Regions from separate parts of the Rhizobium sp. BK529 genome, predicted to be linked through region 3. Evidence: riboswitches for the same ligand, from Rfam matches in the RefSeq annotation. Region 3 holds a riboswitch; each other region holds the start of a gene.
What was found. A riboswitch is a leader RNA that binds a small molecule or an ion and turns the genes downstream of it on or off. The one in region 3 is predicted to bind cobalamin.
Positions count from the first base shown of each region.

Region 1: another riboswitch for cobalamin. It lies ahead of cobU (bifunctional adenosylcobinamide kinase/adenosylcobinamide-phosphate guanylyltransferase); the one in region 3 lies ahead of nrdH (glutaredoxin-like protein NrdH).
Region 2: another riboswitch for cobalamin. It lies ahead of bluB (5,6-dimethylbenzimidazole synthase); the one in region 3 lies ahead of nrdH (glutaredoxin-like protein NrdH).

Region 1 covers NZ_JACIAU010000001.1:739,008-749,064, forward strand. Annotated here, with positions in the region: gene FHX08_RS03610 (chloride channel protein) at 1-1,191, opposite strand, end outside; cobalamin riboswitch at 1,399-1,792, shown strand; gene cobU (bifunctional adenosylcobinamide kinase/adenosylcobinamide-phosphate guanylyltransferase) at 2,137-2,646, shown strand; gene cobW (cobalamin biosynthesis protein CobW) at 2,651-3,697, shown strand; gene cobN (cobaltochelatase subunit CobN) at 3,707-7,828, shown strand; gene cobO (cob(I)yrinic acid a,c-diamide adenosyltransferase) at 7,791-8,423, shown strand; gene FHX08_RS03635 (helix-turn-helix domain-containing protein) at 8,517-9,311, opposite strand; gene FHX08_RS03640 (nuclear transport factor 2 family protein) at 9,311-9,676, opposite strand; gene FHX08_RS03645 (cysteine hydrolase family protein) at 9,876-10,057, shown strand, end outside.
Region 2 covers NZ_JACIAU010000001.1:1,339,358-1,349,414, forward strand. Annotated here, with positions in the region: gene FHX08_RS06850 (3-deoxy-7-phosphoheptulonate synthase) at 1-528, opposite strand, end outside; gene FHX08_RS06855 (MFS transporter) at 769-2,196, opposite strand; cobalamin riboswitch at 2,352-2,543, shown strand; gene bluB (5,6-dimethylbenzimidazole synthase) at 2,585-3,286, shown strand; gene FHX08_RS06865 (MFS transporter) at 3,304-4,848, opposite strand; gene FHX08_RS06870 (LysR substrate-binding domain-containing protein) at 4,974-5,840, shown strand; gene FHX08_RS06875 (DUF2865 domain-containing protein) at 5,864-6,946, opposite strand; gene FHX08_RS06880 (ribonuclease H) at 7,146-7,679, shown strand; gene FHX08_RS06885 (NADP-dependent malic enzyme) at 7,710-10,034, opposite strand.
Region 3 covers NZ_JACIAU010000006.1:34,981-45,037, reverse strand. Annotated here, with positions in the region: gene FHX08_RS27765 (carbohydrate ABC transporter permease) at 1-848, opposite strand, end outside; gene FHX08_RS27760 (ABC transporter substrate-binding protein) at 924-2,183, opposite strand; gene FHX08_RS27755 (LacI family transcriptional regulator) at 2,492-3,544, shown strand; gene FHX08_RS27750 (adenylate/guanylate cyclase domain-containing protein) at 3,541-4,788, opposite strand; gene nrdF (class 1b ribonucleoside-diphosphate reductase subunit beta) at 4,882-5,856, opposite strand; gene nrdE (class 1b ribonucleoside-diphosphate reductase subunit alpha) at 5,873-8,041, opposite strand; gene nrdI (class Ib ribonucleoside-diphosphate reductase assembly flavoprotein NrdI) at 8,020-8,421, opposite strand; gene nrdH (glutaredoxin-like protein NrdH) at 8,435-8,656, opposite strand; cobalamin riboswitch at 8,920-9,146, opposite strand; gene metE (5-methyltetrahydropteroyltriglutamate--homocysteine S-methyltransferase) at 9,304-10,057, opposite strand, start outside.

The sequences.
Region 1 (10,057 bases), on a different contig from region 3:
CAGCGGTCCCCCGATGACGGCAACGGCGAGCGAGCTCATGCCGACGACAGCGTAGATGACCGGCGTCAGCGTCGCATCGGCGAAATAGGGGGCCGAATAAGCAAAGAGCTTGCCGAGCAGGGCGCCCATGAAGAGCGAGGCGAAGAAGAGGCCGCCTCTGAAGCCGGAGCCGATCGAGACGGCGGACGCGATCGATTTCAAAAGGAACAGGCCGACGAGCGCGGGGATCGTCACTTCATTAGCGAGGTTCAGATGCAGCGCGCCATGGCCGGCGGCCAGAACCTGCGGTGAAATCAGCGCCAGCAGGCCGACGACGATGCCACCAAGCGCCGGGCGGAAGGGCAGCGGGACGGAGCTCTTGCGCGCCAGTTCCTCGACGAAGGCGACGCCCTGCATGAGGAGGATACCAATGCCGGCGCAGAAGGCGCCAAGGGCGATCGCCGGCACGTAATCGGCCGGCTGGACAGCGCCGAAACTGCCGACATCGATGACGAAATCGCTGCCGGCCAGCAGGCGGGCAACCAGCGTGGCGACGAGGGCTGCGACGACGACCGGCGTCAGCGAGACGATGGCATAGGTGCCGATGATGAGTTCGAACGCGTAGAAGGCGCCGGTCAGGGGCGCATTGAAGGCGGCGGCGATGGCGCCGGCCGCACCGCAGCCGACGAGAATGCGAAGATCCGCTCGGCGAAGCTGCAGCTTCAGTCCGAATTTCGAGGCGATGCCGGCGGCAAGCTGCGTATAGCCGGCTTCGAGACCGACGGAGGCGCCGAAGCCGTTGGAGACGACGTTCTGGACGGCCACGAGGATGCTGTCGGTCAGCGACAAGCGGCCGCCATGCAGCGCATTGGCCTCGATCGGGTCGACCATCGGCTTCTTGCGCCACTTGGCGAGAATGAAGATCAAGAGGCCAAGCAGGATGCCGCCTGCGAAAGGCGCCGTCATCAGCAGAAACTGATTGTCGATCTGCGAAGCGCTGAGCCGGGTCTCGGTCGCGATCCCGAAGATCAGCTTGTGCATCTCCTCGGAGATAAAACTCATGGCGCTGACCGCCAGTCCTGCAGCGATGCCAACCAGCGCGCCAGCAAAGACCAAGCCCATTTCGCTTTGTCTTACGAGGGCACGCAGACGCCCCAAATCGAAAATGGTGGTGAGGGGCCGGAAGCGGCGGATATCCATTCGGGAGAGCATCATAGGAGAACTAGGCGGCAGGAGGAACGGTCAAGGTGACGGGCGGCATCCGCATGCTTGCCAATTGCGGCAAAATACCGGCCGAGCAGTAAAGTTTTTATGACGTAAGTTTTTGAATAAACACGATAATCTTGGTAGTGTAAGTCGAGATGAACGGCTTTGGCTCGTTGCACGGCAATTGACATGGGGGTTGCACGCGCCTAACCATGAAACCACATAATGGATGGTTCCGGATCGGCCTTACGCCTTCCGGATGAAAAGGGAATGTGACGGGGCGGACCCAAGCCGGGCGCCTTCATCACAGCCGACCCCGCGACTGTAGAGCAGTCAGGGTCTTCCGGCCGGCATTTGGGCCGTTAAGCTGACAGCCTGCGTGGTGCAGGCGGGCAGAGCGGGCAAGTGCCGGAAAAGCCACTGGAAATGCATCGTGATCAGCCGAGGCAGGACGCCTCTATTTCTACGAATCGTCCGCCTTTTCACGAGACGCAGCCGGGAAGGCGAGGCAGATCCGCTGGCACGATCAGGGGCGACCGCATCAGGTCGCCCCGGTCGCGGCCGATAACTGCGAGCCAGGAGACCTGCCATCTGTGCCGGGCATCAAGCCCAAATTGGGCATTTGCCCGCTGCCAGCACGGAGGTTGTCTTGGCTGAAGGATATGGTTCGGCACTGCGTCGTGTGGTGCGCATGGGTTTCCCCTTCTCCCCCGCGGGTAGAAGGTGGCCCGAAGGGCCGGATGAGGGGACCTCGGGACGTGTTGTTTTCTCCCCCCTCGTTCCTGTGCTTGCAGGAATACAGCCACCGCGCGTCTGCGCCGTGAATGAATCAGCGCTATCGCAGAATGAGTCTCTCCCGCCCAAGGACTTGGGCAGGCTGGATTCCTGTGACAAGCACAGGAATGAGGGGTGTGGGGAAGGCCGTGCCCATCCTCAACGGTCGGTGTCGTTATGACCGTCACCTTCATCCTCGGCGGCGCACGCTCCGGCAAATCCCGTTTCGCCGAAAACCTCATCACCACAGGTGGCCTCGAGCGCCATTACATTGCCACCGGTCGCGCCTGGGACGAAGAGATGCAGGCACGCATCATCAAGCACAAGGCCGATCGCGGCCCGTCCTGGACTACGCATGAAGAGCCGCTCGATCTCGCCGAGCGCCTTGCGGCCATCGATGCAGAGGGCAGGGCAATCCTCGTCGATTGCCTGACTTTATGGCTTACCAATCTGATGATGGACGGGCGCGATATCGCCGCCCAGTCTGCCGCGCTTGCCGCATTTCTTCCCACGGCAAGGGCACAGCTCGTCATCGTTTCCAATGAAGTCGGGCTCGGCATCGTGCCTGACAATCGCATGGCGCGGGAGTTTCGCGACCATGCCGGCCGATTGCACCAGATGATCGCGGCTTCGGCCACAGATGTTTATTTTATCGCAGCGGGTCTGCCGCTGAAAATGAAGGGTTAGTTCCATGCAGCAGAAGATTCCCGCAACCGTCATCACCGGCTTTCTCGGCGCCGGCAAGACGACCATGATCCGCAACCTGCTCACCAATGCCGGCGGCAAGAAGATCGCGCTCATCATCAATGAGTTCGGCGATCTCGGCGTCGATGGCGACGTGCTGAAGGGCTGCGGCGCGGAGAACTGCACCGAGGACGACATTATCGAGCTCACCAATGGCTGCATCTGCTGCACGGTCGCCGACGATTTCATTCCGACCATGACCAAGCTTCTGGAGCGCGACCAACGCCCCGACCATATCGTCATCGAAACGTCGGGCCTCGCTTTGCCGCAGCCGCTGGTCGCCGCCTTCAACTGGCCGGATATCAGAAGCGAAGTCACCGTCGACGGCGTCATCACGGTGGTCGATAGCGCGGCTGTTGCCGCCGGCCGTTTTGCCGACGATCACGATGCCGTCGATGCGCGCCGTGTCGAGGATGAATCGCTCGATCACGAAAGCCCGATCGAGGAGCTCTTCGAGGATCAGCTGACCTGTGCCGATCTGATCGTGCTCAACAAGACCGATCTCATCGACGCCGACGGCCTCGGCCGCGTGAAGAGCGAAGTCGCCTCGCGCATTGCCCGCAAGCCCGTGATGATCGAAGCCAGGAACGGCGAGGTGCCGGCAAGCGTGCTGCTCGGCCTCGGTATCGGCACGGAAGAGGATATCGTCAACCGCAAATCCCATCACGAGCTGGAGCATGAGGATGGCGAGCCGCACGACCACGATGAATTCGACAGTTTCGTCATCGAGCTTGGCGCTGTCTCGGATACCGCCGGTTTCGTCGAGAAGCTGAAGGGTATCATTGCCGAACACGACGTGCTGCGCTTGAAAGGCTTCATCGACGTTTCGGGCAAGCCCATGCGCCTGCAGCTGCAGGCCGTGGGTGCCCGCATCGACCAGTATTTCGACCGCGCCTGGGCCCCGGGCGAAGCGCGCAACACGCGCCTCGTCGTCATCGGTCTGCACGAGATGGATCAGGACGCGATGCGCAAGGCGATCGAGGCGCTCATCTGAGGACATCGAATGCATCTGCTTCTCGCCCAGCAGGGAACGATCAGCGACGGGGAAGAGGCGATCGACCTCGGCCAGTCGCCGGGCGACATCCTGTTCCTGTCGGCTGCCGACACCGAACTCGCGTCGATTGCCGCGGCTCATGCCGGCGGAGCGACGGGGCTTACGCTCCGGCTTGCGAGCCTGATGAGCCTGAAGCATCCAATGTCGGTCGACACCTATGCGGAGCGGACCGCGCGGCATGCGAAGCTGATCATCGTGCGGGCGCTCGGCGGGGCGAGCTATTTTCACTATGCGCTGGAGGCACTGCATGCGGTTGCGGCACGCAATGGGGCGCTGATTGCGGTGCTGCCGGGCGATGCCAAGCCGGATGCGGGCTTGACACCGTTTTCCAATGTGGCGCTCGACGATCTCAACGCGCTCTGGAGATACCTGATCGAGGGCGGGGACGCCAATGCGCGGGGCTTTCTGGCCTATGCGGCAGCGATGCTCTCGGGAGCGGAGAAGCCCGCACCGGCCGCGCCGCTGATGAAAGCCGGAATATGGTGGCCGGGGCGGGGGCTTGTCGGAGTTGAGGAGTGGCGGCGGCTTGTTTCGGGCGTTTATTCCGTAGCCAGTGAAAGCGTGGCACCCCCCTCTGTCCTGCCGGACATCTCCCCCACAAGGGGGGAGATCGGCAAGCGGCAGGACCATCGCCCTACGTCGGTTGTTTGGGGAGAAGCCCTCCACGATTCGATCTCCCCCCTTGTGGGGGAGATGTCCGGCAGGGCAGAGGGGGGTATGGTAGCGGAGGAGGGGTTTGAACCCCCAGTCGTCGCCATCGCTTTCTATCGTGCCCTTGTCCAAAGCGGCGAAACCCGCCCTGTCGAAGCCCTAATCGAAGCCTTGCAGGCGCAAGGCCTGCGCCCGCTGCCGGTCTTCGCCTACAGCCTCAAGGACCCGGTCTCCAAAGGCATCCTCGAATCCATCTTCGCCGAACTCAAGCCAGATATCGTCATCAACACGACAGGCTTTGCCGTTTCCGCACCCGGCGCCGATCGCGAACCGACCGTGCTGGAGGCGAATGACGCCATCGTGCTGCAGGCGATCTTTTCCGCTTCGTCGCGAGATGCGTGGGCTGCCTCGTCCCAAGGGCTCTCGGCCCGCGATCTCGGCATGAATGTCGCGCTGCCGGAGGTGGATGGCCGCGTGCTATCGCGCGCCGTCTCTTTCAAGGCGGCGGCGCGTTACGATGCTGCGGTTGAAACCAATATTGTTTCCAGCGAACCGGATGCCGGGCGCATGACATACGTGGCCGCACTTGCCGCCAACTGGGCACGGCTGCGGCGGAAAGTGACAGCGGAGCGCCGCATCGCGCTCGTCATAGCAAATTACCCGAATCGTGACGGACGGCTCGGCAATGGCGTCGGGCTCGATACGCCCGCCGGGACGATCGAGGTGATGCGGGCGATGGAGAAGGCCGGTTATTCGGTCGCCGATATTCCCGCCGATGGCGATCACCTGATGCGGCATCTGATGGCGGGGCCGACCAATTCCGGTTTCGAAGGCAAGGTGGTGCGCGAGACGCTTTCCTTGAGTCGATACAAGCGCTTCTTCGCCTCTCTTCCCGTTAAGATTCAGGATGAGGTGACGGCCCGCTGGGGCGATCCCGAGGCCGATCCTTATGTGCGCGAGGGCAGTTTCGCGCTGTCCTTTGCCCGGTTCGGCGGCTTGCTCGTCGGTATCCAGCCGGCGCGGGGCTATAATATCGATCCCAAGGAAAGCTATCACTCGCCCGATCTCGTGCCGCCGCACGGCTATTTCGCCTTCTACGCTTTTCTCCGCCGGGAGTTCAGTGCCGATGCCGTCATTCACATGGGCAAGCATGGCAATCTGGAATGGCTGCCGGGCAAGGCGCTGGCACTGTCGGAAGCCTGCTATCCGGAGGCCATTCTAGGGCCGTTGCCGCATCTTTATCCCTTCATTGTCAACGATCCGGGCGAGGGCACGCAGGCCAAGCGCCGTACCGCTGCCGTCATCATCGATCATTTGACGCCGCCGCTGACGCGGGCCGAAAGCTATGGGCCGCTCAAGGATCTGGAGGCGCTGGTCGATGAATATTACGAGGCTTCCGGCGGCGATCCCAGGCGCATCCGATTGCTGTCCCGGCAGATCCTGGAGCTTGTTACCGATATCGGGCTGGATCGGGATGCGGGGATTGCCCAGGGCGAGGCCGAAGGCGAGGCGCTGAAGAAGCTTGATGCCTATCTTTGCGATCTCAAGGAAATGCAGATCCGTGATGGGCTGCATGTATTCGGAGTGTCGCCAGAGGGGCGGTTGTTGACGGATCTCACCGTGGCGCTGGCCCGCGTGCCGCGCGGGCTTGGCGAGGGTGGGGATGCGAGTTTGCAGCGGGCGATTGCGGGGGATGTGTTGAAAAAACCCTCCCCAACCCCTCCCCACAAGGGGGAGGGACTTACCGTTGAGCTTACGGCCGTCGCCGAGATCAAAGCCGACGGCGCAACGGTGCGCCCAGCAAGCCCCTCCCACCTGTGGGGAGGGGTTGGGGAGGGGTCTTCTTTTGACCCTCTCAATTGCGACATGGCTGCCCCCTGGATTGGCCCACGCCCGGCTATCCTCGCAGATATCATTGATGCCCCCTGGCGCACGAACGGCGACACGGTAGAGCGCATCGAGCTGCTCGCAGCAAAACTGGTTTCCGGTGAACTCGCCTGCCCAACCCTCTGGTCCCGAACCAGATGCGTGCTCGATGAAATCGAAGGCCGCCTCAAGCCCTCCATCCTTGCCTGCGGCCCGGCCGAAATCGCCAGCCTGCTGCGTGGCCTCGATGGCCGTTTTGTGCCGCCCGGTCCATCGGGGGCGCCGACGCGCGGGCGGCCCGATGTCTTGCCGACGGGGCGAAATTTCTACTCCGTGGACAGCCGCGCGGTGCCGACGCCGGCGGCCTACGAGCTCGGCCGGAAATCCGCGGAACTGCTGATCCGCCGTTACGCACAGGATCACGGCGAATGGCCCGTCTCATTCGGGCTGACGGCCTGGGGAACCTCCAACATGCGCACTGGCGGCGACGACATCGCCCAGGCGCTGGCGCTGATCGGCGTCAAACCTGTGTGGGACATGGCTTCGCGGCGCGTCACGGGCTACGAGATCATCCCACCGGCTATGCTGCGGCGGCCGCGAGTGGACGTGACATTGCGTATTTCCGGCTTTTTCCGTGACGCTTTTCCCGAGCAGATCGCCCTATTCGACAAGGCGATCCGCGCTGTTGGCGCCTTGGATGAGGATGCGGCCGACAATCCGATAGCCGGGCGCATGCGTGGCGAGGCGGCGCGGCTTGCCGAGGCCGGGCTCGATGAGAAGGCGGCGGCGAAGCGGGCGGGTTATCGTATCTTCGGTTCCAAGCCCGGTGCCTATGGTGCGGGTCTGCAGGCGCTGATCGACGAGAAGGGATGGGAGCGGCGGGCTGATCTTGCCGAAGCCTATCTCGTCTGGGGCAGTTATGCCTATGGTGCGGGCGAGGAAGGGCGGGCCGAGCGCGGCGTCTTCGAGGAGCGGCTGCGTTCCATCCAGGCCGTCGTACAGAACCAGGACAATCGCGAACACGACCTGCTCGATAGCGACGACTACTACCAGTTCGAAGGCGGCATGGCGGCGGCGGCCGAAGAACTCGGCGGTGAGCGGCTGGCGATCTACCACAATGATCATTCACGGCCGGAAAAGCCGGTCATTCGTTCGCTCGAAGAAGAAATCGGGCGGGTGGTGCGCGGGCGCGTCGTCAATCCGAAATGGATCGAGGGCGTCATGCGCCACGGTTACAAGGGTGCCTTCGAGATTGCGGCGACCGTCGATTATCTCTTTGCCTTTGCGGCGACGACCGGTGCCGTCGGCAATCATCATTTCGAAGCGGTCTATCAGGCCTTCCTCGCCGATCCCAAGGTGCGCGATTTCATGGCCGAGAAGAACCCGGCCGCGCTTTCCGAAATGAAGGAGCGGCTGATGGAGGCGATCGAGCGCAAGCTCTGGACGCCGCGCAGCAACTCGGCGCAATTCGATCTTACTGACATCAACGAACCAAGAAAAGAGCAGGCAGCCTATCATGAGCGAAGAGCCCGTCGTACCAGCCGAAAAGGATGATGCCCGTCACGCCGAGAAGATGGCGAAGAAGAAGGCCGCCCGCGACAAGATCATGGCGACCAAGACGGACGAGAAGGGGCTCGTCATCGTCCATACCGGCAAGGGCAAGGGCAAGTCGTCTGCCGCTTTCGGCATGATCTTCCGGCATATCGCCCACGGCAAGCCTTCTGCCGTCGTGCAATTCATCAAGGGCGCCATGTGGACCGGCGAGCGCGATCTGATCGAGAAGCATTTCTCCGACGTCTGCCAGTTCCATACGATGGGCGAGGGTTTCACCTGGGAGACGCAGGACCGGGCGCGGGATGTGGCGGCTGCCCGCACTGCCTGGGAAAAGGCCAAGGAGCTGATCCGCGACGAGCGCAATTCCATGGTGCTGCTCGACGAGATCAATATCGCGCTGCGCTATGACTATCTCGACATCAATGAGGTGGTGGAATTCCTGAAGAGCGAGAAGCCCTACATGACGCATGTCGTGCTGACGGGTCGCAATGCCAAGGAAGAGCTGATCGAGATCGCCGATCTGGTGACCGAGATGGAACTGATCAAACATCCCTTCCGCTCCGGTATCAAGGGGCAGCCGGGCGTGGAGTTCTAAAGCAATTCCAGCAAAAGTGCGTGGCTGTTTGCGTCCGGACTTGTGTGAAAGAAGAGCAGTTTCAGCATCCGGAATTGCGGAGAAACAAAGCCCTTAGTTCAGTGCAAGGCTGCGCAGGATCGCGGCGGTTTCCTCGTCGGCCGGGAAGAAGGATTCGATCGCCAGTTCCGACAGCGTGATATCGACGGGCGTGCCGAAGACCGTGGTCGTCGAGATCAGGGAAAGCAGGCCGGCCCTGGTCGAAAGCTTCAGGGGAACGGCGATGCCGGCGTGGTCGGCATGGGTCTCCCCAGTATCTTCGGGCGCGGCGTAGGAGAGCAGTTCCTTCAGCAGCTTTTCCAGTACGGGGTCGCCCGAGGCTGAAATCTGTTGGCGCAGCCGGTCGATGAGGTGGGTGCGCCACTCCGCGAGATTGACGGTGTGGGGCGCCAGGCCCCGTGGGTGCAGCCCGAGGCGCAGCACATTGACTGGCGGTTCCAACAGCGCTGGATCGGCAACGCCTGTGATGAGAGGTGCCAGCGCTGCATTGGCGGCAATCAGCGTCCAGTGGCGATCGACGGCAAGCGCCGGGAAGGGCTCGTGGCCTTTCAGCACCATATCGATGGCGCGGCGCGCCGGCTCAAGGGCGGGATCGTCGAGCTTGCGTTCGGCAAAGACGGGGGCGAAACCCGCCGCCAGCAATAGCGGGTTCCGGTCACGCAGGGGGACGCCGAGGCGTTCGGCCAGATGCAGAAGCATCTCGCGGCTCGGGGTCGAGCGCCCGCTCTCGATGAAGCTCAGGTGCCGTTGCGAGATATCGGCTTCCAGCGCGAGGTCCAGCTGGCTCATGCGGCGGCGCTGGCGCCATTCGCGCAGGCAATCTCCAAGAGAGCGGGCGGTCGGCGTCATCACGCGGCTTCCGGCAGCTGATCGATGAAGCCGCGGACGGATTTCAGCCTGCCGCCTTCGAGTTCGGCAAAATCCGTGCCCTTGATCAGTGCTTCGCCATTCTCAGGGCCGAGGCCCCAGGAGAAGCGCAGGACATCACCGTAGCCATCCGCCGTGCCGATCAGTTCGAAGCGAAAGCCGGGGAAGCGGTTCTGCACGGCCTCGACCAGCGAGTTGATCTGCTCATGGCCTTCGCCGCGCATCAGCGGATCGATATAGGTAGCGTCCTCCGTCCAGCTCTCGGCGATGAGAGCGCGGCGGCGGGCGGTATCCGTCTCGTTCCAGATGGCGAGATAGAGCTTGGCGTTGGTATTTGCGTCGTTCATCGGGTCATCTCCTTTTGATCGCCGGTCAATTCCAGGCAGGGCGATCATGGGCGAATGCGGTGCAGCCTATCAATTACGCCGGAGGTAATGGAAGCCTGATCCGTTCGAGATCAAGTTCAGGTCGCGCCTTGGTGATTTGACAGGCGGAGAGGGAGCCCGGAGATTTGCGGCGACCCTTTTGCTTCGGAGGAGACATGCCATGAAAACCCGTAGGTACAAAGCCTTTGCCGCCCTGGCTGTCGCCATCCTCGGCGCATCTGCGGCGCAGGCAACCGTTATCGACGAATGGAATACGATCAAGGCCCCTGCTGCACCAGTGCTGAAGCCGGTTAGGGTGAATACATTGGATACGGCGCTGCTGCTCCTCGATTTCAACGGTGC
Region 2 (10,057 bases), on a different contig from region 3:
GGCGAGCTGGCGGTGGATCTGGCTTTCGGTCGTGCGTGCGCCGATGGCGCCGTAGCTGACGAGATCGGCGATGTATTGAGGCGTGATTGTGTCGAGGAATTCACAGCCGGCCGGCAGGCCCATGGCGTTGATGTCGAGCAGCAGCCGGCGAGCGATACGCAGACCTTCCTCGATGCGGTAGCTGCCGTCGAGATGCGGGTCGTTCACCAGACCCTTCCAGCCGACGGTGGTGCGGGGCTTCTCGAAATAGACGCGCATGACGATTTCGAGATCGCCTGACAGGCGTCGTCGCTGCTCCATAAGGCGGGATGCGTATTCGCGGGCGGCTGCCGGATCGTGGATCGAGCAGGGGCCGATGATGACGAGCTGGCGGTCGTCCTTGCCCGTCAGGATATTGTGGATCGTATCGCGCGTGCTGGTCACCGTCTCGGTGACGGCGGCGTCACGCGGGATTTCCGAGATGATGTCGGCAGGCTTGGTCAGCGGGGTGATCTCGACGATGCGCAGATCATCAATAGTATCAGTCACGGTATGCTCTCCTGTTTGGTCATACCGTGCGGAACAAAAAAGCCGCCAGGTAGACTAGCGGCTGTTCGGGTTGTCGTCGCGTTAGTTTCGGTTACGCACAGACCCGCATCCGCTGGGAGCAGCGGTACGAATAAAATCGCGATGCGTAAACGGACGAAATCGACATGCGGCCTATGTAGCCATGCCGATGCAGATTGTCACGCGGAATCTGTGAGGAAAAATGACAGGTCCGTGAAGTTTTCAGCGGCTTTCCGCCAATGCCTCTTCTTGTGCCTCTTCCCGAACCTCTTCCGGCTCCGCATGCCTATGTTTGCGACGCCGCGTCGTCAGCTCCTCGCCGGCATTGGCGGGCAGGCGCAGGAAGGTGATGCAGGCAAGCGCGGAGATCGCCGCCACGATGAAGAAGGCGGTGTGGAAATCTGAAACCAAGAGCTTGCCGCCGTGGAAGCTCGAGGAGATTTCCAGGATCGTGCCGGCGACTGCAACGCCCATGGCCATGGAGATGCGCTGCGCTACCGCATTGATGGCGGTTGCCTGGCTGCTGTCGGCATCATCCACATCGCCGAAGGCCATGGCGTTGACGCCTGAGAAGGCCATGGAGCGCAAGAGACCGCCGACGAGGAGACAGCCCATGATGACGGGGAGCGGCGTTTCGGCGGTGAAAAAGCCGTTCACGCCAAGGAAGATTGCGGCCAGGAAGGTCGTTAGCGCGATGACGTTGCGGAAGCCAAAGGCGTTGTAGGTGCGCATGGCTGCGAATTTCGAGCCCATCGAGCCGAGCGCGCTGATGAAGGTGATCGAGCCCGATTGCAGCGGCGTCAGGCCGAAGCCGAGCTGCAGCATCAACGGCATGAGGAAGGGCAACGCACCGAGGCCCATGCGGAAATTCGAGGCACCGAGGATCGAGGCCCTGAACATCGGATAACGGAACATCTTGGGGTCGAGCAGCGGATGCCGCGTGCGCCTGGCATGGATGAAATAGAGGATACCGGAGACGATGCCGACGGCGACGGTAATATAGCCGTAGACCACGGGAACGGCCGGCAGGCTGATGACCGAGACGCCAAAGACGAAGCCGGCAAAACCTATCCCTGAGAGGAAGAAACCTCGAAAATCCATCGGCTTCGGGCTGCGCGGCTCGATCGCCGGGAGGAAGCGGGTGACAAGGATGATGCCGATAATGCCGATCGGCACATTGATCCAGAAGATCCAGTGCCAGCTCAAATAGGTCGTCAGGAAGCCGCCGATCGGCGGGCCCATGATCGGGCCGATCAGCGCCGGAATCGTCAGCCATGCCATGGCATTCACCAGCTGGTGACGTGGCGTGCCGCGCACCAGCAGCAGGCGCCCGACCGGCGTCATCATCGAGCCACCGGCACCCTGTATGAGGCGGGAAACGACGAAGGCGGCGATCGAATTGGAAAAGGCGCAGGCGACGGAGCCGACCATGAAAACGAAGATGGCCAGGCGGAAGATGTTGCGCGCGCCGAAGCGATCCGACATCCAGCCGCTGACCGGAATGAAGATGGCAAGCGCCACGAGGTAGCTCGTTACCGCAAGCTTCAGCGCGATCGGCGAGGTGCCGATATCGGCAGCAATCGCCGGCAGGCTGGTGGCAATCACGGTCGAATCCATCTGTTCCATGAACAGGGCGACCGCAAGGATCATCGGCGTTAGACGGGACAAAGGCCAACCGGGATGCAAGGAGACAGGATTCGGCGCGCCAGCGGCGTCGATTGGATTTGATTTTCGTTCTAGGCCAGCATTTTCAACCTGTCCACGAAATGAATGTCGCATGCCGCTTGCTGCCGTGGCGTTTCCGCGCCATAGATCGCCCGTCAGGTGCCCGCTTTCACAAGCGGGAGAATCGGGAATCCGGTGCGAGACCGGAACGTGCCCAACGCTGTAAGGCCGACGCCCGCCGCCCAACGACGCCACTGGCCGCAAGGCCGGGAAGGCTGCGGCGAAGCGAATGACGCCAAGTCAGAAGACCGGCCTGACAAGATAGACCCAACCCGCGCGGACGGCGGGCGGTTGCGTTGTTGGGGATTTGACGATGCGACCCATTGATGATGCCGTTTGTCCGGCATCCAGTTTTTCTGCGGCCGAACGCGAGGCTGTCTATCACGCTATCATGACGCGGCGCGATGTGCGCAGCCAGTTCCTGCCCGATCCCTTGCCGGATGATCTCGTCACGCGATTGCTGACGGCAGCCCACCACGCGCCCTCGGTCGGCTTCATGCAGCCGTGGAATTTCATCCTGGTGAAAAACGCCGAGGTCCGGGCGCGGGTGCGCGATGCCTTCGCGAAGGCCAATGAGGAGGCGGCCTTGATGTTTACCGGCAAGCGACAGCAGGCATATCGCTCGTTGAAGCTCGAAGGCATCGTCGAGGCACCGCTCGGCATCTGCGTCACCTGCGATCCCACGCGCGGCGGCAGCGTGGTGCTAGGGCGCACGCATAATCCGCGGATGGACAGCTATTCCACCGTCTGCGCTATCCAGAACCTGTGGCTTGCGGCCCGTGCCGAAGGCGTCGGCATCGGCTGGGTCAGCATATTCAGGGAGGGCGATCTGAAGGCGATCCTCGGCATTCCCGATCATATCGAAGTCGTGGCTTGGCTCTGCGCCGGCTTCGTCGACCGGCTCTATGACCAGCCGGAACTGGCGGTCAAAGGCTGGCGGCAGCGGGTGGCGCTGGAAGAGCTGGTTTATCACGACGGCTGGGGGCAGGTGCAAAGCGAGGCCGCGCCGGTTTGAGCCGGCGCGGGTATGTGTCATTCGGCGGGCTGGGTACTGCAATCCCTGGCGCAGGCGGGTGCCTTCCGATGGCCAAAAGTAAGGAAACTCACAACAGCGAGAAGCCAGACGCCGATCGCTCCATAGAGCATGACGCCGCCAAAGCCCGCGACCAGCGCATCATGGACCGTCTCGGCCGGAATATCGGGCAGGGCGGCGATGTTGCCGGCGGATATCCGTTCGGCAAGCAGGCGCAGCTCGCCGGCACCCATCGAGTTTGGCAAGGCATTCTTCAGATTGGAGAGCACGCCGCTGTAGAGGATGAAGCCCATGACGGCGATGTTGATGGCGAGCGAGATCATCCGGGCGCTCATGTCGATGCCGGAGGCCATGCCTGCGCGGTCGCTGGAAACCGCACCGGTCGTCGTGTTGGTGACCGGAGTGTTGGTGAAGCCAAGCCCGATGCCGGCAAAGAGAGCACCGGGCAGCATCGTCAGCCAGCTTGGCGCGGCGGCAGCACTGCCTGACTTCATCAGCAGGAAGCCGAGCCCGATAGTAAAGAGGCCGCCAGGAATGATGATGCCAGGTCGGTAGCGCAGCATCAGCCGTTCGGCCAGCGGCGGCACGACCAGCGTCGGCAGCGTATAGGCCAACAATGCGATGCCGGCGGCCATACTGCCGTAACCGAGGCCGGCTTCATACCAGATCGGCAGGTAGATCATGAAGGGCCAGAAGCTGATGTTCATGGCAGCCGACCCGATGATCGCGCCCGAGAAGGCGCGGATGCGGAAGACCGAGGCATCGAACATCGGCCGCGGGTTCAGCCGCTCGGCAATGATGAAGGCAATGAGACTTGCTGCGGAGAGGGCGATGATGCCGAGTGCGGCGGGACTGGCGAAGCCCAGAGCCGGTCCTTGGGTGATGAAGAAGGCAAGACAGAAGACAGACAGCGAAAGGGTGGCAATGCCGACAATATCGAGCCGGCCTGCGCCGGGATCGCGCGATTCCTCAATGCCTGGCAGAGCGAGCGCTATGGTTACGGCAGCCAGCACCGCATGGATGAGGAACACCCATTGCCACCCAGCGGCCGCCACAATGGCAACACCGATGATCGGACCGAAGCCGAGGCCGAGGCCGAAGATGATGCCCCACCAGCCGAAGGCTATGCTGCGAGCGCGGCCCTCCTGGAATTGATGGGACAGGACGGCTACCTGGCAGATCAGCATCACGCCACCGCTCATGCCTTGCAGAAAGCGGGCGGCAATCAGCAGAGAGGCATTCTGTGCGAGACCGGCAACGAGCGAGGTGAGGCCGAAGGCGGCAATACCGATCAGGAAGACGCGCTTGCGGCCGTAACGATCGGCGATGGTGCCCGCCGCCATCAGCACCGTGGTGACGGCGATTGTGTAGGCATTCATGATCCATTGTAGGCTGCTGAAATCGGCATGCAGCACCTTTTCCAGTGTCGGCAGGATCGCCGGTACGCTCGATATTTCGAGACCGAACATGAGGGAGGACAGACAGGCGGCTATCAGGGCAACGATGCCACGTGTGCGAGAGGATAGAAGAGAAACAGGACGCATGCTTTGGCCTTTCGACGTTGAGGCGGAAAAGGGTGACATGCCCTTCCGCCCGTTTGCGTCAGCATAGGCGGGACTTGATCATTACAGAATTGGATGATTAAGTATTTCAGTCATAACAAATCTGGATGACTGGCTTCACCATGCTCGATGTCGATTCCGTTCAGGCCTTTGTGGCCATTGCCGATAACAGGAGCTTCACCCGAGCCGCCACCGCGCTCGACAGCACGCAAGGCGCAATCAGCGTCAAGCTGAAGCGGCTCGAGGAGCGGCTTGGCCACCGCCTGATCGAGCGCACGCCGCGGCTGGTGCGGCTCTCGGCGCAGGGCGCAGTGTTTCTCGACGCTGCAAGGGAATTCCTCGCTGCCCATGACCGGGCCGTCGCAGCCCTTTCCTCGTCGCGCCGTCGTTTCAGGCTGGGCATAGCGGCCCACGTCGCCGGCCCGGAAGTGCCGACGCTGCTTGCACGCCTCAATGCGCATGATCCGGGGCTGACGATCGAGGTGCGGCTCGACAATTCATGCGCGCTGCTCGACGCTTTCGATCGCGGAGATCTGGATGCGGCGATCATTCGCCGGGAAGAGGATCGGCGCGACGGCGAGGTTCTGGCGCCGGAGCATTTCAGCTGGTTTGCCACGCCGCAATTCGAATACCGCCGAGGCGAACCGCTGCGGCTTGCGGCGCTTTCGCCCGATTGCAAGGTGCGGGATATCTGCACCCGCGCGCTCGATGCCGCCGGCATCCCCTGGATCGAGGTCTTCCTTGGCGGCGGCTCTTCGGCTGTGACCGCCGCCGTGTCTGCAGGGCTTGCCGTCTCGACCTTCTCCCATCGCCTGGCGCCTGTCGGCACGGTGGATGTCGGCGAGCGCTTCGGCCTCCCACCGCTGCCATCTTCGGAAGTCGTGCTGCATTCGACGCTGACGGATGCGAAATCGCGCGCGGCGCTGCGCACGCTGGCGGCAGCCTTCCGCGAACATCATCGCTCGTCGACCTGAAGAAAAGCGCGTTTTGGTGTCGACTATGGCTGCTGTTGGGGCTGCGGACCGGATACCGCTGGATTGGCGAGGTCGATCTTACCCTGATCGCCAGCAAGGAATTGCGGGCCGACTTGCCGGACCCTGGTTGCAGGATCGTAGGGGCGGTCGGGCACCTGTGCCTGTGGAGCGGGCGGGGCGCCTGCGCTCTTCGGCGCTTGCGTCTGGATCGTGGTGATCGAGCCCTTCGGCTCGGTCACCGGTGCAGAAACTGACTGGCTCTTGCGAATCTCGTCGTAATAGGCCGTCAGATTGCAGGAGCAGGCAGATTTTTCGCCGGGTGCGCGGGTCTTGTAGGCGAAGGCGTTTTTCATCGCGCTATAGGGTGCGCCGGTTGCCGCCGAGATCATGTTTGCGGCATCGCCGCTCGAAATGTCACGATAATAAAGCTCCGTCTCCACGCCGGGGCACATCTTTGAGCAGGTTGCGGCATCGCGGCCGAAATCGACCGAGGTCGCATTGTTGCTGATCGGGAAGAAGCCGCCGTCGCAGGTGCGCACGCAAATGGTGCTGACCGGAGAAAGCATTTCTGCGCGCGGCAAGCCGTACCGCTCGCCGCCGCCAAGCGGGATGAAGGTATCGCCGCGCATGGCCTGTTCCTCGATGGAGGGAGCAGGCGCATAGGCATCACCCTGTACGGGTTCGCTAAAGCTGTCGCTGTTGCAGCCATTATCCTCAAGGGCGGCCAAAAGGCCTTCGCGGGCCGGATCGGCACCGGAGTCGCGCAGCTCGTTGCGGCGGTCCTGCAGGTAGCGGATATTGTCCACCATCTTGGCTTCGGATTGTTCGAGCTCGCTGCAGAAGCCGGCATTCTCGCCACCGACCACAACCATGCTGCCGGAGGTGCAGCCATATCGGCGCAGGTCGCTGCGTACCTTGCGCAGTTCGAGATTCTGTTCGGCAAGCGCACCTGCATATTGGCGCATCTCAGCCCCATTACCATTGCCGATCGATTGCGGCAGGTCGGCAAGGCGCCCGCGCAGATCCTCGCAGATCGCATTGGTCTCAGCGGCTGCAGGAGCCGCGAATGCCAGAAAGAAGACGAGATACAGGTTTCGGCGCTTCACGACGTCGTTCCGGAATGAGAAAAGGCATCCATTGGCGAATTGCGGCTTCAGTTCGCCGAGCACTATCCTAGCGTATTTCCCTTAATAACCCCGGAGTCATTCCTATCGCATTTTCGCGATGTTATCCAGCAAGTCTGATGCTTCCACTTCCATCTCTTGCGCAGTTACGCGGGAGCTCCTTAATAGATAACCGCCTGACATGACAAGTTTTTCTGACAACATCCCACTTCCTGAAACGACATCGGAAATGCCGCAAACCCGGGACGGCCTTCACGTTTTCGTGGACGGTTGTTTCGAGCCGCGTTCCTGGCACGGTGGCTGGGCCTTCGTCGCGTATCGCGATGGCGTGGAAATCGCTTCGGGTTTCGGCGGCGCTGAGAATTCTGCCAATAACGCGATGGAACTAACCGCGGTGCTGAAGGCAGCAATCTGGATCAACTGCACGGCAGCGGGCGAGGCAGCAGTTATATGGTCCGATTCAGTCTACGCTGTCGAAGGCAGCAATCACTGGCGCCCGATCTGGAAGAACAATGGCTGGAAGAAGAGCAACCCTGGCGGCAATGCCAGAAACCGGGTGGTCGCCGATGCCGAACTCTGGCAAGCCGTCGATATCGAGCTATTACAAAATCCGCAGATCAGCATTGCCTGGTGCAAGGGCCATTCCGGCGTCGCCGGCAACGAACGCGCCGATGAACTGTCGGATCAGGGACGCCGATCGCTACGGCGTGCCTGATCCAATGGATGCGAACGCTCTGCAGGCGGCTTAGGCCGGCTGTGAAGCTTCTACGACAGCCAGAGCTGCCATATTGACCACACCGCGCGAGGTAACGGACGGCGCCAGAATATGTGCCGGCAGTGCCGCGCCGAGCAAGATCGGGCCAACATGCAGCCCATCTGTCATCGACTTCACCACGCCGAGCGTAATATTGGCGGCATCGAGGTTCGGGAAGACCAGCAGGTTGGCTTCACCATCCAGCGTGGTGTGCGGCATGACGCGGCGGCGCAGATCCTCGGAGATCGCGCTCTCGCCGTGCATTTCGCCATCGACTTCGAGATCAGGCGCCGTCTCGCGCACCAACTGCAGCGCATGGCGCATCTTTGTGGCGCTTTCGGATTCGCGTGAGCCGAAATTCGAATGCGAGACGAGGGCCGCACGCGGGGTGATGCCGAAGCGCTTGATTTCCTCCGCTGCCAGAACTGTCGCCTCGGCGATCTCTTCCGCCGTCGGGTTGAAAGTCACGTAGGTATCGGTGAAGAAGGTGGCACCGCGCTGCGAGATCATCAGGCTGAGTGCTGAGAAATCACGTACATTGGGACGCTTGCCGATGATCTGGCGTACATCGCGGAGATGCTTTTCATAGCGCCCTTCGAGGCCGCATATCAATGCGTCAGCTTCGCCACGCTTCAGCGCCAAGGCCCCGATGACCGTCGTATTGGTGCGCACGATGGTGCGGGCGGCTTCCGGGATGACGCCGCGGCGGCCGACCAGCGAAAAATAAAGATCGACATATTCGCGGAAGCGCGGATCGTCCTCGGGATTGATGACATCGAAATCCGAAAGCGGGCGGATGCGCAAGCCGTAGCGCTTCAGGCGGGTCTCGATGACCTGCGGACGGCCGATGATGATCGGCTCGGCAATGCCTTCCTCGAGCAGCACCTGGGCGGCGCGCAGCACACGCTCGTCTTCACCTTCGGAGAAGATCACGCGTTTACGCTCGGCCACCTTGGCCGCCGTGAAGATTGGCTTCATCACGAAGCCGGAGCGGAAAACGAAGCGATTCAGCTGGTCGAGATAAGCGTCGAAATCGGCAATCGGGCGACGCGCCACGCCACTTTCGGCCGCAGCCCTGGCGACGGCAGGTGCGATGCGCAGGATCAGGCGCGGATCGAAGGGCGAGGGGATGAGATAATCGGGACCAAAAACCGGTGTCTCGCCGGAATAGGCGCGGGCGGCAACGTCGGACGGCTCCTCGCGGGCGAGCGCTGCGATGGCGCGCACAGCCGCCATCTTCATTTCCTCGTTGATCGTCTCGGCACCACAGTCCAGCGCGCCCCTGAAAATATAGGGGAAGCAGAGGACGTTGTTGACCTGGTTCGGAAAATCGGAACGGCCGGTGCAGATCATCGCATCCGGGCGCGCGGCGCGGGCGAGATCCGGCATAATTTCGGGCGTCGGGTTGGCGAGCGCCATGATGAGCGGCTTTTCAGCCATCTGCGCCAGGAGTTCCGGCTTCAAGACGCCAGCGGCGGAAAGGCCGAGGAAAACATCGGCTCCGCCGATATTTTCGGCGAGCGTGCGCGTGACGCTCTTCTGGGCGTAAATGGCCTTCCATTCGTCCATCAGTTCGACGCGGCCTTCATAGACGAGGCCCTCGAGATCGTGAACCCAGATGTTTTCGCGCTTGGCGCCGAGCGTCACCAGAAGGTTGAGGCAGGCGAGCGCCGCAGCGCCGGCGCCCGAGGCGACGATCTTGACCTCGTCGATCTTCTTGCCGGCCAGTTCGAGACCGTTGAGGATTGCAGCAGCGACGATGATGGCGGTGCCATGCTGGTCGTCATGGAAGACCGGGATCTTCATCTTCTCGCGCAGCTGCTTCTCGATGCGGAAGCATTCCGGCGCCTTGATGTCTTCGAGATTGATGCCGCCGAAGGTCGGCTCCAACGAAGCGACGGTGGCGACCATCTGGTCGACGTCGGTGGCATCCACTTCGATGTCGAAGACGTCGATATTGGCGAATTTCTTAAAGAGAACAGCCTTGCCTTCCATGACGGGTTTGGAGGCAAGCGGGCCGATATTGCCGAGACCGAGCACGGCCGTGCCGTTGGAGATCACGGCGACGAGGTTGGCGCGAGATGTATAATCGGCCGCAGTTTCAGGATTGTCGCGGATGGCGAGGCAGGGGGCGGCGACGCCGGGGGAATAGGCAAGCGCCAGATCGCGCTGGTTGCCGAGCGGCTTGGTCGCCTGGATTTCCAGCTTGCCGGGGCGCGGATAGCGGTGGAAGAAAAGAGCCTGATCGTCGAGGCTTCCGCCGGCCAGATCCTTTTCCGTCTTGGCCTTTTCCTGGGATTTATCCTGGTGATCCATAGCCGCTTCCAATCGTCCTTCGA
Region 3 (10,057 bases):
CGCTTGAATGTGTATTCGTACATGAAGTTGGACGGCAGCCATGCCGAGCCACCCGGCCCACCCGATGTCAGCGCGACCACAAGGTCGTAGGACTTGATCGCCATATGGGCGAGCACGATGAAAGCGGACAGGAAGATCGGCCGCAGCATCGGAATGACGATGCGCCGGTACATCTGGAAGGGCGATGCGCCATCGATCTGCGCCGCCTTCATGATCTCGCCGTCGATACCGCGCAGGCCCGCGAGGAACATTGCCATGACGAAACCGGAGGCCTGCCAGACACCGGCGATGACGACGGTGTAGATGACGAAGTCCTTGTTCTTGATCCAGTCGAAATGGAAGCTCGTCCAACCGAATTGATGCAGCGTCTGCTCGAGCCCGAGGCCCGGATCGAGGAACCACTTCCAGGCGACGCCTGTCACGATGAAAGAGAGCGCCATCGGATAGAGGAAGATCGGCCGCAATATACCTTCACCACGGATCTTCTGGTCGAGAAGGATCGCCAGCAGCAGGCCAAGCCCTAGGCAGATGAAAATATAGAGAAAACCGAATATCCCCATATTGGTGATTGACGTGTACCAGGAGGACGGTGGATCGCTCTCGAAGGTCCAGCGCCAGAGCCGCTCGTAGGCGCGCGTGCCGGTCAGCACATAGGACGGAAAAGTCTTGGAATTTGTGAAGGAGAGATAGGCCGTCCAGACGATGAAGCCATAGACGAAGATCACTGTGATGAGGAAACTTGGCGCCAGGACGATCTTCGGCAGCGCATCCTGCAAGCGGCCGCGAATGGACGTGCGGCTTGAAGACTTCGACGTCAGGACCGGATCCGTGGTCGCAACTGTGGTCATGTGATCATCTCCTCCCCGCATCGCGGGGGCTGCGGCTTTCCCGCAAGAGTGCGGGAAAGCCTTGCTCGATGGGAATTAACGGGCGTCGTTGATGGCCGCGACGAGCTGGGTCACGGCTTCGTCGGAGGTCTTGATCTGACCATGGACGAACTTCGAGATAACGTCCTTATAGGCATTTGCGATAGCCGGCGGAGCACCGTAACCTTGCGCCAGCGAGCCGAACAGCGTGCCGCCTGCGTTGGCAGCCTTCAGGTCGGCGATGCCCTTCTTGCCGCAAGCGTCGAAATCCTTATCCGAAACGTCGGTACGGGCCGGAACCGAACCCTTGACGACGTTGAAGGCGGACTGGAAGCTCTTCGACAGTGTAGCCTTGGCGAGCGCCACCTGAGCGGCCTTGCGGTCGTCAGGCACATTGAACATGCCGAACATGTCCGAGTTGTAAATCACGCTGCCGTCGGTGCCGGGGAAGCGATAGCACAGGAAGTCGGTGTCCGGCTTTTTCTTGGCGGCAACGAATTCACCCTTCGCCCAGTCACCCATGACCTGCACGAGAGCGTCGCCCTTGATGACCATGGCGGTCGCAAGATTCCAGTCGCGGCCCGAGAAGTTCGGATCGACATACTTGATGATCTTGGCGAGGTTATCGAACGACTTCTTCATCGTGTCGGACTTCAGGGAGTCCTCGTCGAGGTCGTTCATGGCCTTCTTGTAGAATTCCGGGCCGCCGGTCGATAACACGATGGAGTCGAACATCGTGGCTTCCTGCCAGTTCTGACCGCCGAGTGCGAGCGGGGTGACGCCGGCTGCCTTTGCCTTGTCGAGCAGCGCGATCAGGTCGTCGAAGGTCTTCGGCTGCTTGCCGCCGATCTTGTCCATGACGGACTTATTGATCCACAGCCAGTTGACGGAGTGAACGTTGACGGGGGCTGCGACCCACTTGCCGTCATAGACGGAAAATTTCTGCAGTGCTGCCGGAACGGCCTTGTCCCAGCCTTCCTTCTTCGCCGTCTCGGTCAGGTCGCCCATGACGCCTGCCTGAGCGTAGTCGAGCACCGTGTAACCGAGCATCTGCGAAGCGGTCGGATAGGTGCCGGCCGCAACCATTGCCTTCAGCGCCGTCATGGCAGCATCACCGCCGCCGCCGGCCACCGGCACGTCCTTCCAAGCAAAACCTTCTTTGGCAAGGTCCTGCTTCAGCACATTGAGCGCTGCGGCTTCACCGCCCGACGTCCACCAGTGAAGCATCTGAACTTCCTTGACGTCGGCCGCATGGGCACTGCCGAAACCAGCCATCATCACGACAGCAAGAGCTGCCGAGCTCAAAAACTTGCGCATGAATATCCTCCCGTTCGTGAGTGGCGGCGAGACCCTCCTCAGCCGCCCCGATGTCTCCCGCCGCAAAGGCGATCAAACACCACACCGCACCTCCCAGTGCGGTTAACAATTTAAAACGTTATAAACGGTGTCGCGTCAAGCCCTTACTCGACTCCCGAGAAAAATATGATTTACTCTATAACGGTTGATTTTGTTGCGATTTCTCAGATTGCCTAAGAAGTTGTAAAAATTTAAATCGTTTGCATTGATCGATTGCATGCCGGTTTCATCGTGTTATGGTAGCCGCGATCCAGCACGGAATGTCCTCAGTGACCGAATCGTCCCAATTGCAACGCGTTGAAAATCCGGATGGCGCGCAAAAACGCGGCAAGCCGACATTACGCACCATCGCAACTTTGACCGGACTTGCGGTAACGACGGTTTCGCGTGCGCTCAGCGACGCGCCGCAAATATCGGTCGAGACTCGGGAACGCGTCCATCGCATCGCCCGAGAGATCGGCTACCTGCCGGACCGTGCCGCTCAGCGCCTGAAGACGGGCCGCACCAATGTCATCAGCATCTTGCTCGATCCGCATCAGGAAGTCGTCGGCTTCGGCACCGCCATCATGTACGGCATCGCCAAGGTGCTGAAGGAAACCTCCTATCACCTCGTTGTCGCCCCGAACTTCCTGTCGACGACGGATCTCGAAGCGGCGGAATATATCGTCCGCAACAATTTCGCCGACGGCCTGATCTTCACACGGACCGAACCATTCGATGCGCGGGTGCGGATGCTGCAGGAAGTGGGATTTCCCTTCGTATCGCATGGCCGTACAGAGTTTTCCACGCCGCATCCTTATGTCGATTATGACAATTATGCCTTTGCCTATGAGGCCACGCGGCGCCTGATCGCCAAGGGCAGGAAGAAAGTCACGGTCGTCATGCCGCCGAGGCGGCTGACCTTCAGCCAGCACATTCTCCATGGCTTCATGACTGCCGTGCGCGAGGCCGGTGTCGCCTACGAAATAACGGAAGCGGTCACACTCGATTCACCGGCCAATGAACTCAGGGATTTCTTCCGCGCACGTGCCGCCGCACCCGATGTTCCCGACGGCTTTGTCTGCCCGGGCGAAGTTTCCGCGCTGGCACTCGTCACCGCCATGAGCGATACTGGCTTCGTCCTGGCCGAGGACTACGATATTGTCGCCAAGGAAACATCACGTCTCCTGACCCACCTGCAGCCGAAGATCGAAACCATTTACGAGGATCTGGTCGAGGCGGGGGAACATCTCGGTCACATGCTTCTTCAGCGTATCAATAATCCGGCGGCGGAAAACCAGGGCCTGCTCCTGCCACCGCAGATCAATTTCCCGGTGACCTAAGCCGCGTCACGACCGTCTATCGGCGTCTCGCGAAACGCGAAGACTTCCACCGGCTCTCCAAGCCCGCGCAACGGGAACATGCCAAGATTATCCATCTCTTCCGTGCAGGTTGCCATCTCGACGAAAGCGCGAGACAGCAGCACTGGCCGCTTGACCTCCTTCGTCAGGCTCTCGAGCCGCGAGGCAACATTGACCGCCGGTCCGATGACCGTGAAATCCAGCCGCCGACGCGAACCGATATTGCCATACATGACGTCGCCGACGTGGACGCCCACGCCGTAACGCAAGGGATCACGCCCCAGACGCTGATGTTGGTCATTCAGCTTCGCCATCGCCGCCTGCCCTTCACGGATCGCCGTCAGCAGATCGTGACAGGCCGAAGGTTTTGTCAGCGGAAAGATGGCAAGCAGGCCATCGCCCATGAATTTCAGGATCTCGCCGCCATTGCGCTCGATCGGATCGGATATAGCGTCGAAATAATCGTTGAGCAGATGGATAACATCATCGCGTGGCCAAAGATCGGAGATCGCCGTAAAGTCGCGCAGGTCGCAAATCATGATTGCCGCGCCGACGGTCGAGCCGCTGCCACGGGTGATGACGCCGGATAGGATTTGCTCGCTCGCATGCGGCCCCACATATGTCTGCAGCAGCGTACGCGCCATGATGTTCTTGAGCCGGATCTCGCTGACGAGAGTGAGAGCCGGCAGCAGATCGCGCAGGAAATCCACGTGTTCGCCGGTAAACCCCCCAGGCCTATTTGTGGCGAACGTAACAACGTGGCGCTTGTCGAACGTATGATCGATCGGCCAGGCGATATATTCGGAATAGCCGTCGTCGCGCAGTTCCTGGTAAAAGGGATAGTCGTCGCCCTCCCACAAATCGTCCAGGTTCTTCCGCACCTCGTTGGCGCCGTTATGGATCTCATTGACCGGGCTGTTGAGGAATTGCGGCGTGGTTTCCACCCCGTAGGCAAAGGTGTTGATCTTTGCCTCTTCCATACCTTCCACCCACAGGATGCGGGCGCCGATCCACTGCGGATGATTGGTGCGAAAATGCAGGCTGGAACGGTTCACCGGTACGCCCGCTGCCAGCAGCCGTTTGCACATCTCCACCAGGATATTGTCGATGAAACGCTCGCTGCGGGTCTCGTTGATCAGCCAATCGAGAATTCGGCGCCTGCGGATTGGCCAGACGCCTTCGGCAGCTTCGCCTGCCGGATCAATCGTTTCGAAAGAGGGCCTCATGAAAAACTCCCGCTACGCGACATTCAACGAACACATCGGGCTGAATGTGGGCGATAGCGGGCCGAATGATAAGAGGCTTCGTAAAGATAAACCTTAGAAATCCCAGTCTTCGTCTTCGGTCGCCACCGCCTTGCCGATGACATAGGACGAGCCGGAACCCGAGAAGAAGTCGTGGTTTTCGTCGGCATTGGGCGAGAGCGCAGACAGGATCGCGGGATTGACCTTACAGGCGTCTGCCGGAAACAGTGCCTCATAGCCAAGGTTCATCAGCGCCTTGTTGGCGTTGTAGTGCAGGAACTTCTTGACGTCTTCAGTCAGCCCGACGCCGTCATAGAGCGCCTCGGTATATTTCGCTTCATTGTCGTAGAGTTCGAGCAGCAAATCGAAAGCGAAATCCTTGATCTCCTGCCGGCCCTCGTCGGAGAGCCGCTCGAGTCCGCGCTGAAACTTGTAGCCGATATAATAGCCGTGCACGGCCTCGTCGCGGATGATGAGGCGGATCATGTCGGCCGTGTTGGTGAGCTTGGCCCGGCTCGACCAGTACATCGGCAGATAGAAGCCGGAATAGAAGAGAAAGCTCTCGAGGAAGACGCTCGCGGCCTTTTTCTTCAGCGGATCGCCCGAAGCGTAGTGCTCCATGATCAGCGTGGCTTTGCGCTGCAGGAACTCATTCTCCTCCGACCAGCGATAGGCATCATCGACATCGGGCGTCAGGCAGAGCGTCGAGAAGATCGAGGAATAGGAGCGCGCATGCACCGCCTCCATGAAGGAGATGTTGGAGAGCACCGCTTCCTCATGCGGGGTCACCGCATCCGCCATCAGTTTGACGGCGCCGACACCATTCTGGATCGTGTCGAGCAACGTCAGCCCGGTGAAAACCCGGATCGTCAATTGCTGCTCCGCCGGCGTCAATGTCGCCCAGGAGGGAATATCGTTCGAAAGCGGCACCTTTTCCGGCAGCCAGAAATTGCCAGTGAGGCGGTTCCAGACTTCGAGATCCTTGTCATCCTCGATGCGGTTCCAGTTGATGGCGCGCACGCGGCTGACCGGCTTGAATTGCATATTCATCATTATCTCCGGTCGGTTAGAGCGTACACGAAACGCAGCCCTGCACCTCGGTGCCGGACAGCGCCATCTGACGAAGGCGGACGTAGTAGATCGTCTTGATGCCCTTCTTCCAGGCATAGATCTGGGCGCGGTTGATATCGCGCGTCGTCGCCGTGTCGCGGAAGAACAGCGTCAGCGACAGGCCCTGGTCGACATGCTGGGTGGCGGCCGCATAGGTATCGATGATCTTTTCCGGCCCAATCTCGTAGGCGTCCTCGTAGTAATCGAGATTGTCATTGGTCATGAACGGCGCCGGATAGTAGACACGGCCGATCTTGCCTTCCTTGCGGATCTCGATCTTCGAGACGATCGGATGGATCGAGGAGGTCGAGTGATTGATGTAAGAGATCGAGCCGGTCGGCGGCACCGCCTGCAGGTTCTGGTTATAGAGACCCGACGCCATGACCGCCTTCTTCAGTTCGAGCCAGTCTCCCTGCGTGGGGATATGGATACCGGCATCGTCGAACAGCGCCAGCACCTTCCCGGTCGCCGGCTTCCAATCCTGCTCGGTATATTTGTCGAAATATTCACCCGAGGCATATTTCGAATTCTCGAAGCCCTTGAAGCTCGCACCGCGCTCGACCGCCAGGCGGTTGGAGGCGCGCAGCGCGTGATAGGTGACCGTGTAGAAATAGATATTGGTGAAATCGACGCCCTCTTCCGAACCGTAATGAATACGCTCGCGGGCGAGATAACCATGCAGGTTCATTTGGCCGAGGCCAATCGCGTGGCTGTCGTCATTGCCCTTCTCGATCGACGGTACCGAGGAGATATGGCTCATATCGGATACGGCCGTCAGCGCGCGGATCGAGGTTTCGATCGTCTTGCCGAAATCTGATGAATCCATCGCCATGGCAATGTTCAGCGAGCCGAGATTGCAGGAAATATCCTTGCCCATCGCCTTGTAGGAAAGGTCGTCGTTGAATTCGCTCGCCTCGCTCACCTGCAGGATTTCCGAGCAGAGATTGCTCATACTGATGCGGCCAGCAATCGGATTTGCCCGGTTCACCGTGTCTTCGAACATGATGTAGGGATAGCCGCTCTCGAACTGGATTTCGGCAATGACCTGGAAGAATTCGCGCGCCTTGATCTTCTTCTTGGTGATGCGGGCATCCGCCACCATCTCGCGATACTTTTCCGTCACCGAAATCTCGGTGAAGGGCACGCCATAGACCCGCTCCACGTCATAGGGCGAAAAGAGGTACATATCCTCGTTGTTCTTGGCGAGCTCAAAGGTGATATCGGGCACGACGACGCCGAGCGACAGCGTCTTGATGCGGATCTTCTCGTCGGCATTTTCGCGCTTGGTATCGAGAAATCGCATGATGTCGGGGTGATGGGCGTTGAGATAGACCGCACCCGCGCCCTGCCGGGCACCGAGCTGGTTGGCATAGGAGAACGAGTCTTCAAGTAGCTTCATGACGGGGATGATGCCGGAGGACTGGTTCTCGATCTGCTTGATCGGCGCACCCGCCTCGCGAATGTTCGTCAAGGACAGCGCCACGCCGCCGCCGCGCTTGGAAAGCTGCAGCGCCGAATTGATGGAGCGGCCGATCGATTCCATATTGTCTTCGACACGCAGCAGAAAGCAGGAGACGAGCTCGCCGCGCTGCTTCTTGCCGGCATTCAGAAAGGTCGGCGTTGCCGGCTGGAAACGGCCGGTGATAATCTCTTCCATCAGATCGCGAGCAAGCTGTTCATTGCCTCTGGCAAGCGCCAACGCCACCATGCAGATGCGGTCTTCGTAGCGCTCGAGATAGCGCTTCCCGTCAAAGGTCTTCAGCGTATAGCTGGTGTAATATTTGAAGGCGCCGAGGAAAGTGGGGAAACGGAACTTCTTGGCATAGGCCTGATCGAACAGGTCGCGGATGAAATTGAAGGAATACTGGTCGAGCACTTCCTGCTCGTAATAGCCTTCCGTGACCAGATAATCGAGCTTCTCCCGGAGGTTATGGAAGAACACCGTGTTCTGGTTCACATGCTGCAGGAAATACTGCTTGGCCGCCATGCGGTCCTTGTCGAGCTGGATCTTGCCCTCGTCGTCATAGAGGTTCAGCATCGCGTTCAGCGCATGATAATCCAGCGCTTCCATTGCCTTTACCGGCTTTGCACTCGCATCCCGCGTCAGATTTGTTCCCGTGTCCAAAATCGTCCCATCCCGTCTTTGACATTGGCGACATCCTCGGCAGTGCCCAGAAGCTCGAACCGATAGAGGTACGGCACCTGACACTTCCGCGAGATCACGTCGCCGGCAAGCCCGTAAGTCTCGCCGAAATTGCTGTTTCCCGCAGCAATCACGCCGCGGATGTTGGAGCGGTTATCCGCATCGTTGAGGAAACGGATCACCTGCTTGGGCACAGCGCCCTTGCCGCCGTCCCCGCAATAGGTGGGCGAGATCAGCACGTAGGGCTCGCGGATTTGGATATTTTCAGCGCCGAGGGGAATGCGCGCCGCGCGCAGTCCCAGTTTCTCGACGAAACGATGGGTATTTTCAGATCGGCTGGAATAATAGACGATCAGGCCCATCGCTCTTCTCCATTCAGGAGAGTGCGCTGATCATGTCGGGACGGAAACCCGCCCAGTGGCTCTCGCCGGCAACGACGACCGGGACTTGCATGTACCCCATGCCGCGCACGCGATCGAGCGCGTCTGCATCCTCGGAAATATCGATGATTTCATAGTCTACGCCCAGACGGTCGAGGGCGCGGTAGGTAGCTGTGCACTGAACGCAGGCAGGCTTGCTGTAAACGGTAACGCTCATCATGTCCCTCGTGATATCAATGGATTACGGACGCAATACTGGGATCGGGCGCCTTGCGGCGTCCGAGGCAACGTTTGATATTGATCTGATAAAGTTGGCGCTTTACACGCCGAACACCCTTCCATGCAGGATCTGCGCGGGCGGCGGTTTTGATGCCCTCGACATGACTTCAACCCCTAAGTGTTCATCGGGCATTCCGGGGCAGCGCTGCAAGCGTGGATTTGATCCGCCTGCATAATACGCGACCTTCCGGACACCCCGCCCGTGGACTTTTTGTTCAAGGCAGGTCTCCTGACTCGCGGGTCGAAGCACCCTGCCCCAGTCTTCCCAAAGCTTCATGCCTCAGTGACCTGAAATCGGACAGTTGCTCGCCGCTTACAGTTGCGGGGGCAGCTCCGGCCTTGTCGCGCCGTCATGGCGAAACGCACCGTATTCCCATCTTAGCCCCTAATCCTTGCGAATCAGGAGAACCTTGAACGCTATATGTAGTAGCCCAATGAGAAGGAACGATCAACGGCTTGTTGTGCCTTCCCTTGCGTCAGGTACTAGATAAAGGTCCGATCATGGTTAACAGTGGATTAATCAAGCCATGTCTAATGCCATTTGGGGATTAAGGAGAGCCGAAGTCTTGTCGGCCCTCCGTTTTCCTACCGCCGAATCGGTGCGGCTGCCCGAAGCGCCTTGGCAGCGGCAACCATGTTGACGAGTGCCGGGCGCACCTCATCCCATTTGCGGGTCTTCAGGCCGCAATCGGGATTGATCCAGAGCTGCCCATCCGTCAGCCATTCACGCGCCAGCGTCAAAAGCTCCGTCATCTCGTCGACGTCGGGAACGCGCGGCGAATGGATATCATAGACACCTGGACCGATCTCGTTCGGGTATTTGTAGCTTCGGAAAGCTTCCAGCAATTCCATCTTGGAACGAGAGGTTTCGATGGAAATCACATCCGCATCCATCGCCGCAATGGCATCGATGATCTGGTTGAACTCCGAGTAGCACATATGCGTATGGATCTGCGTTTCGTCGGCAACACCGGACGCGCAGAGGTGGAAGCTTTCGACCGCCCAGCCGAGATAGGCATTCCAGTCCGCCTTGCGCAGCGGCAGGCCTTCACGAAGCGCGGCCTCGTCGATCTGGATCATCGCCGCACCGGCCTTTTCGAGATCGAGCACCTCATCGAGGATCGCCAGCGCAATCTGCCGGCTGACATCCGCACGGGAGAGATCGTCGCGCACGAAGGACCAGTTGAGGATCGTCACTGGACCGGTCAGCATACCCTTGACCGGCTTTTCCGTCAGCGACTGCGCGTAACGCCACCACTCCACGGTCATCGGTTTCGGCCGAGAAACATCGCCGAAGATGATCGGCGGGCGAACATAGCGCGAGCCATAGCTCTGCACC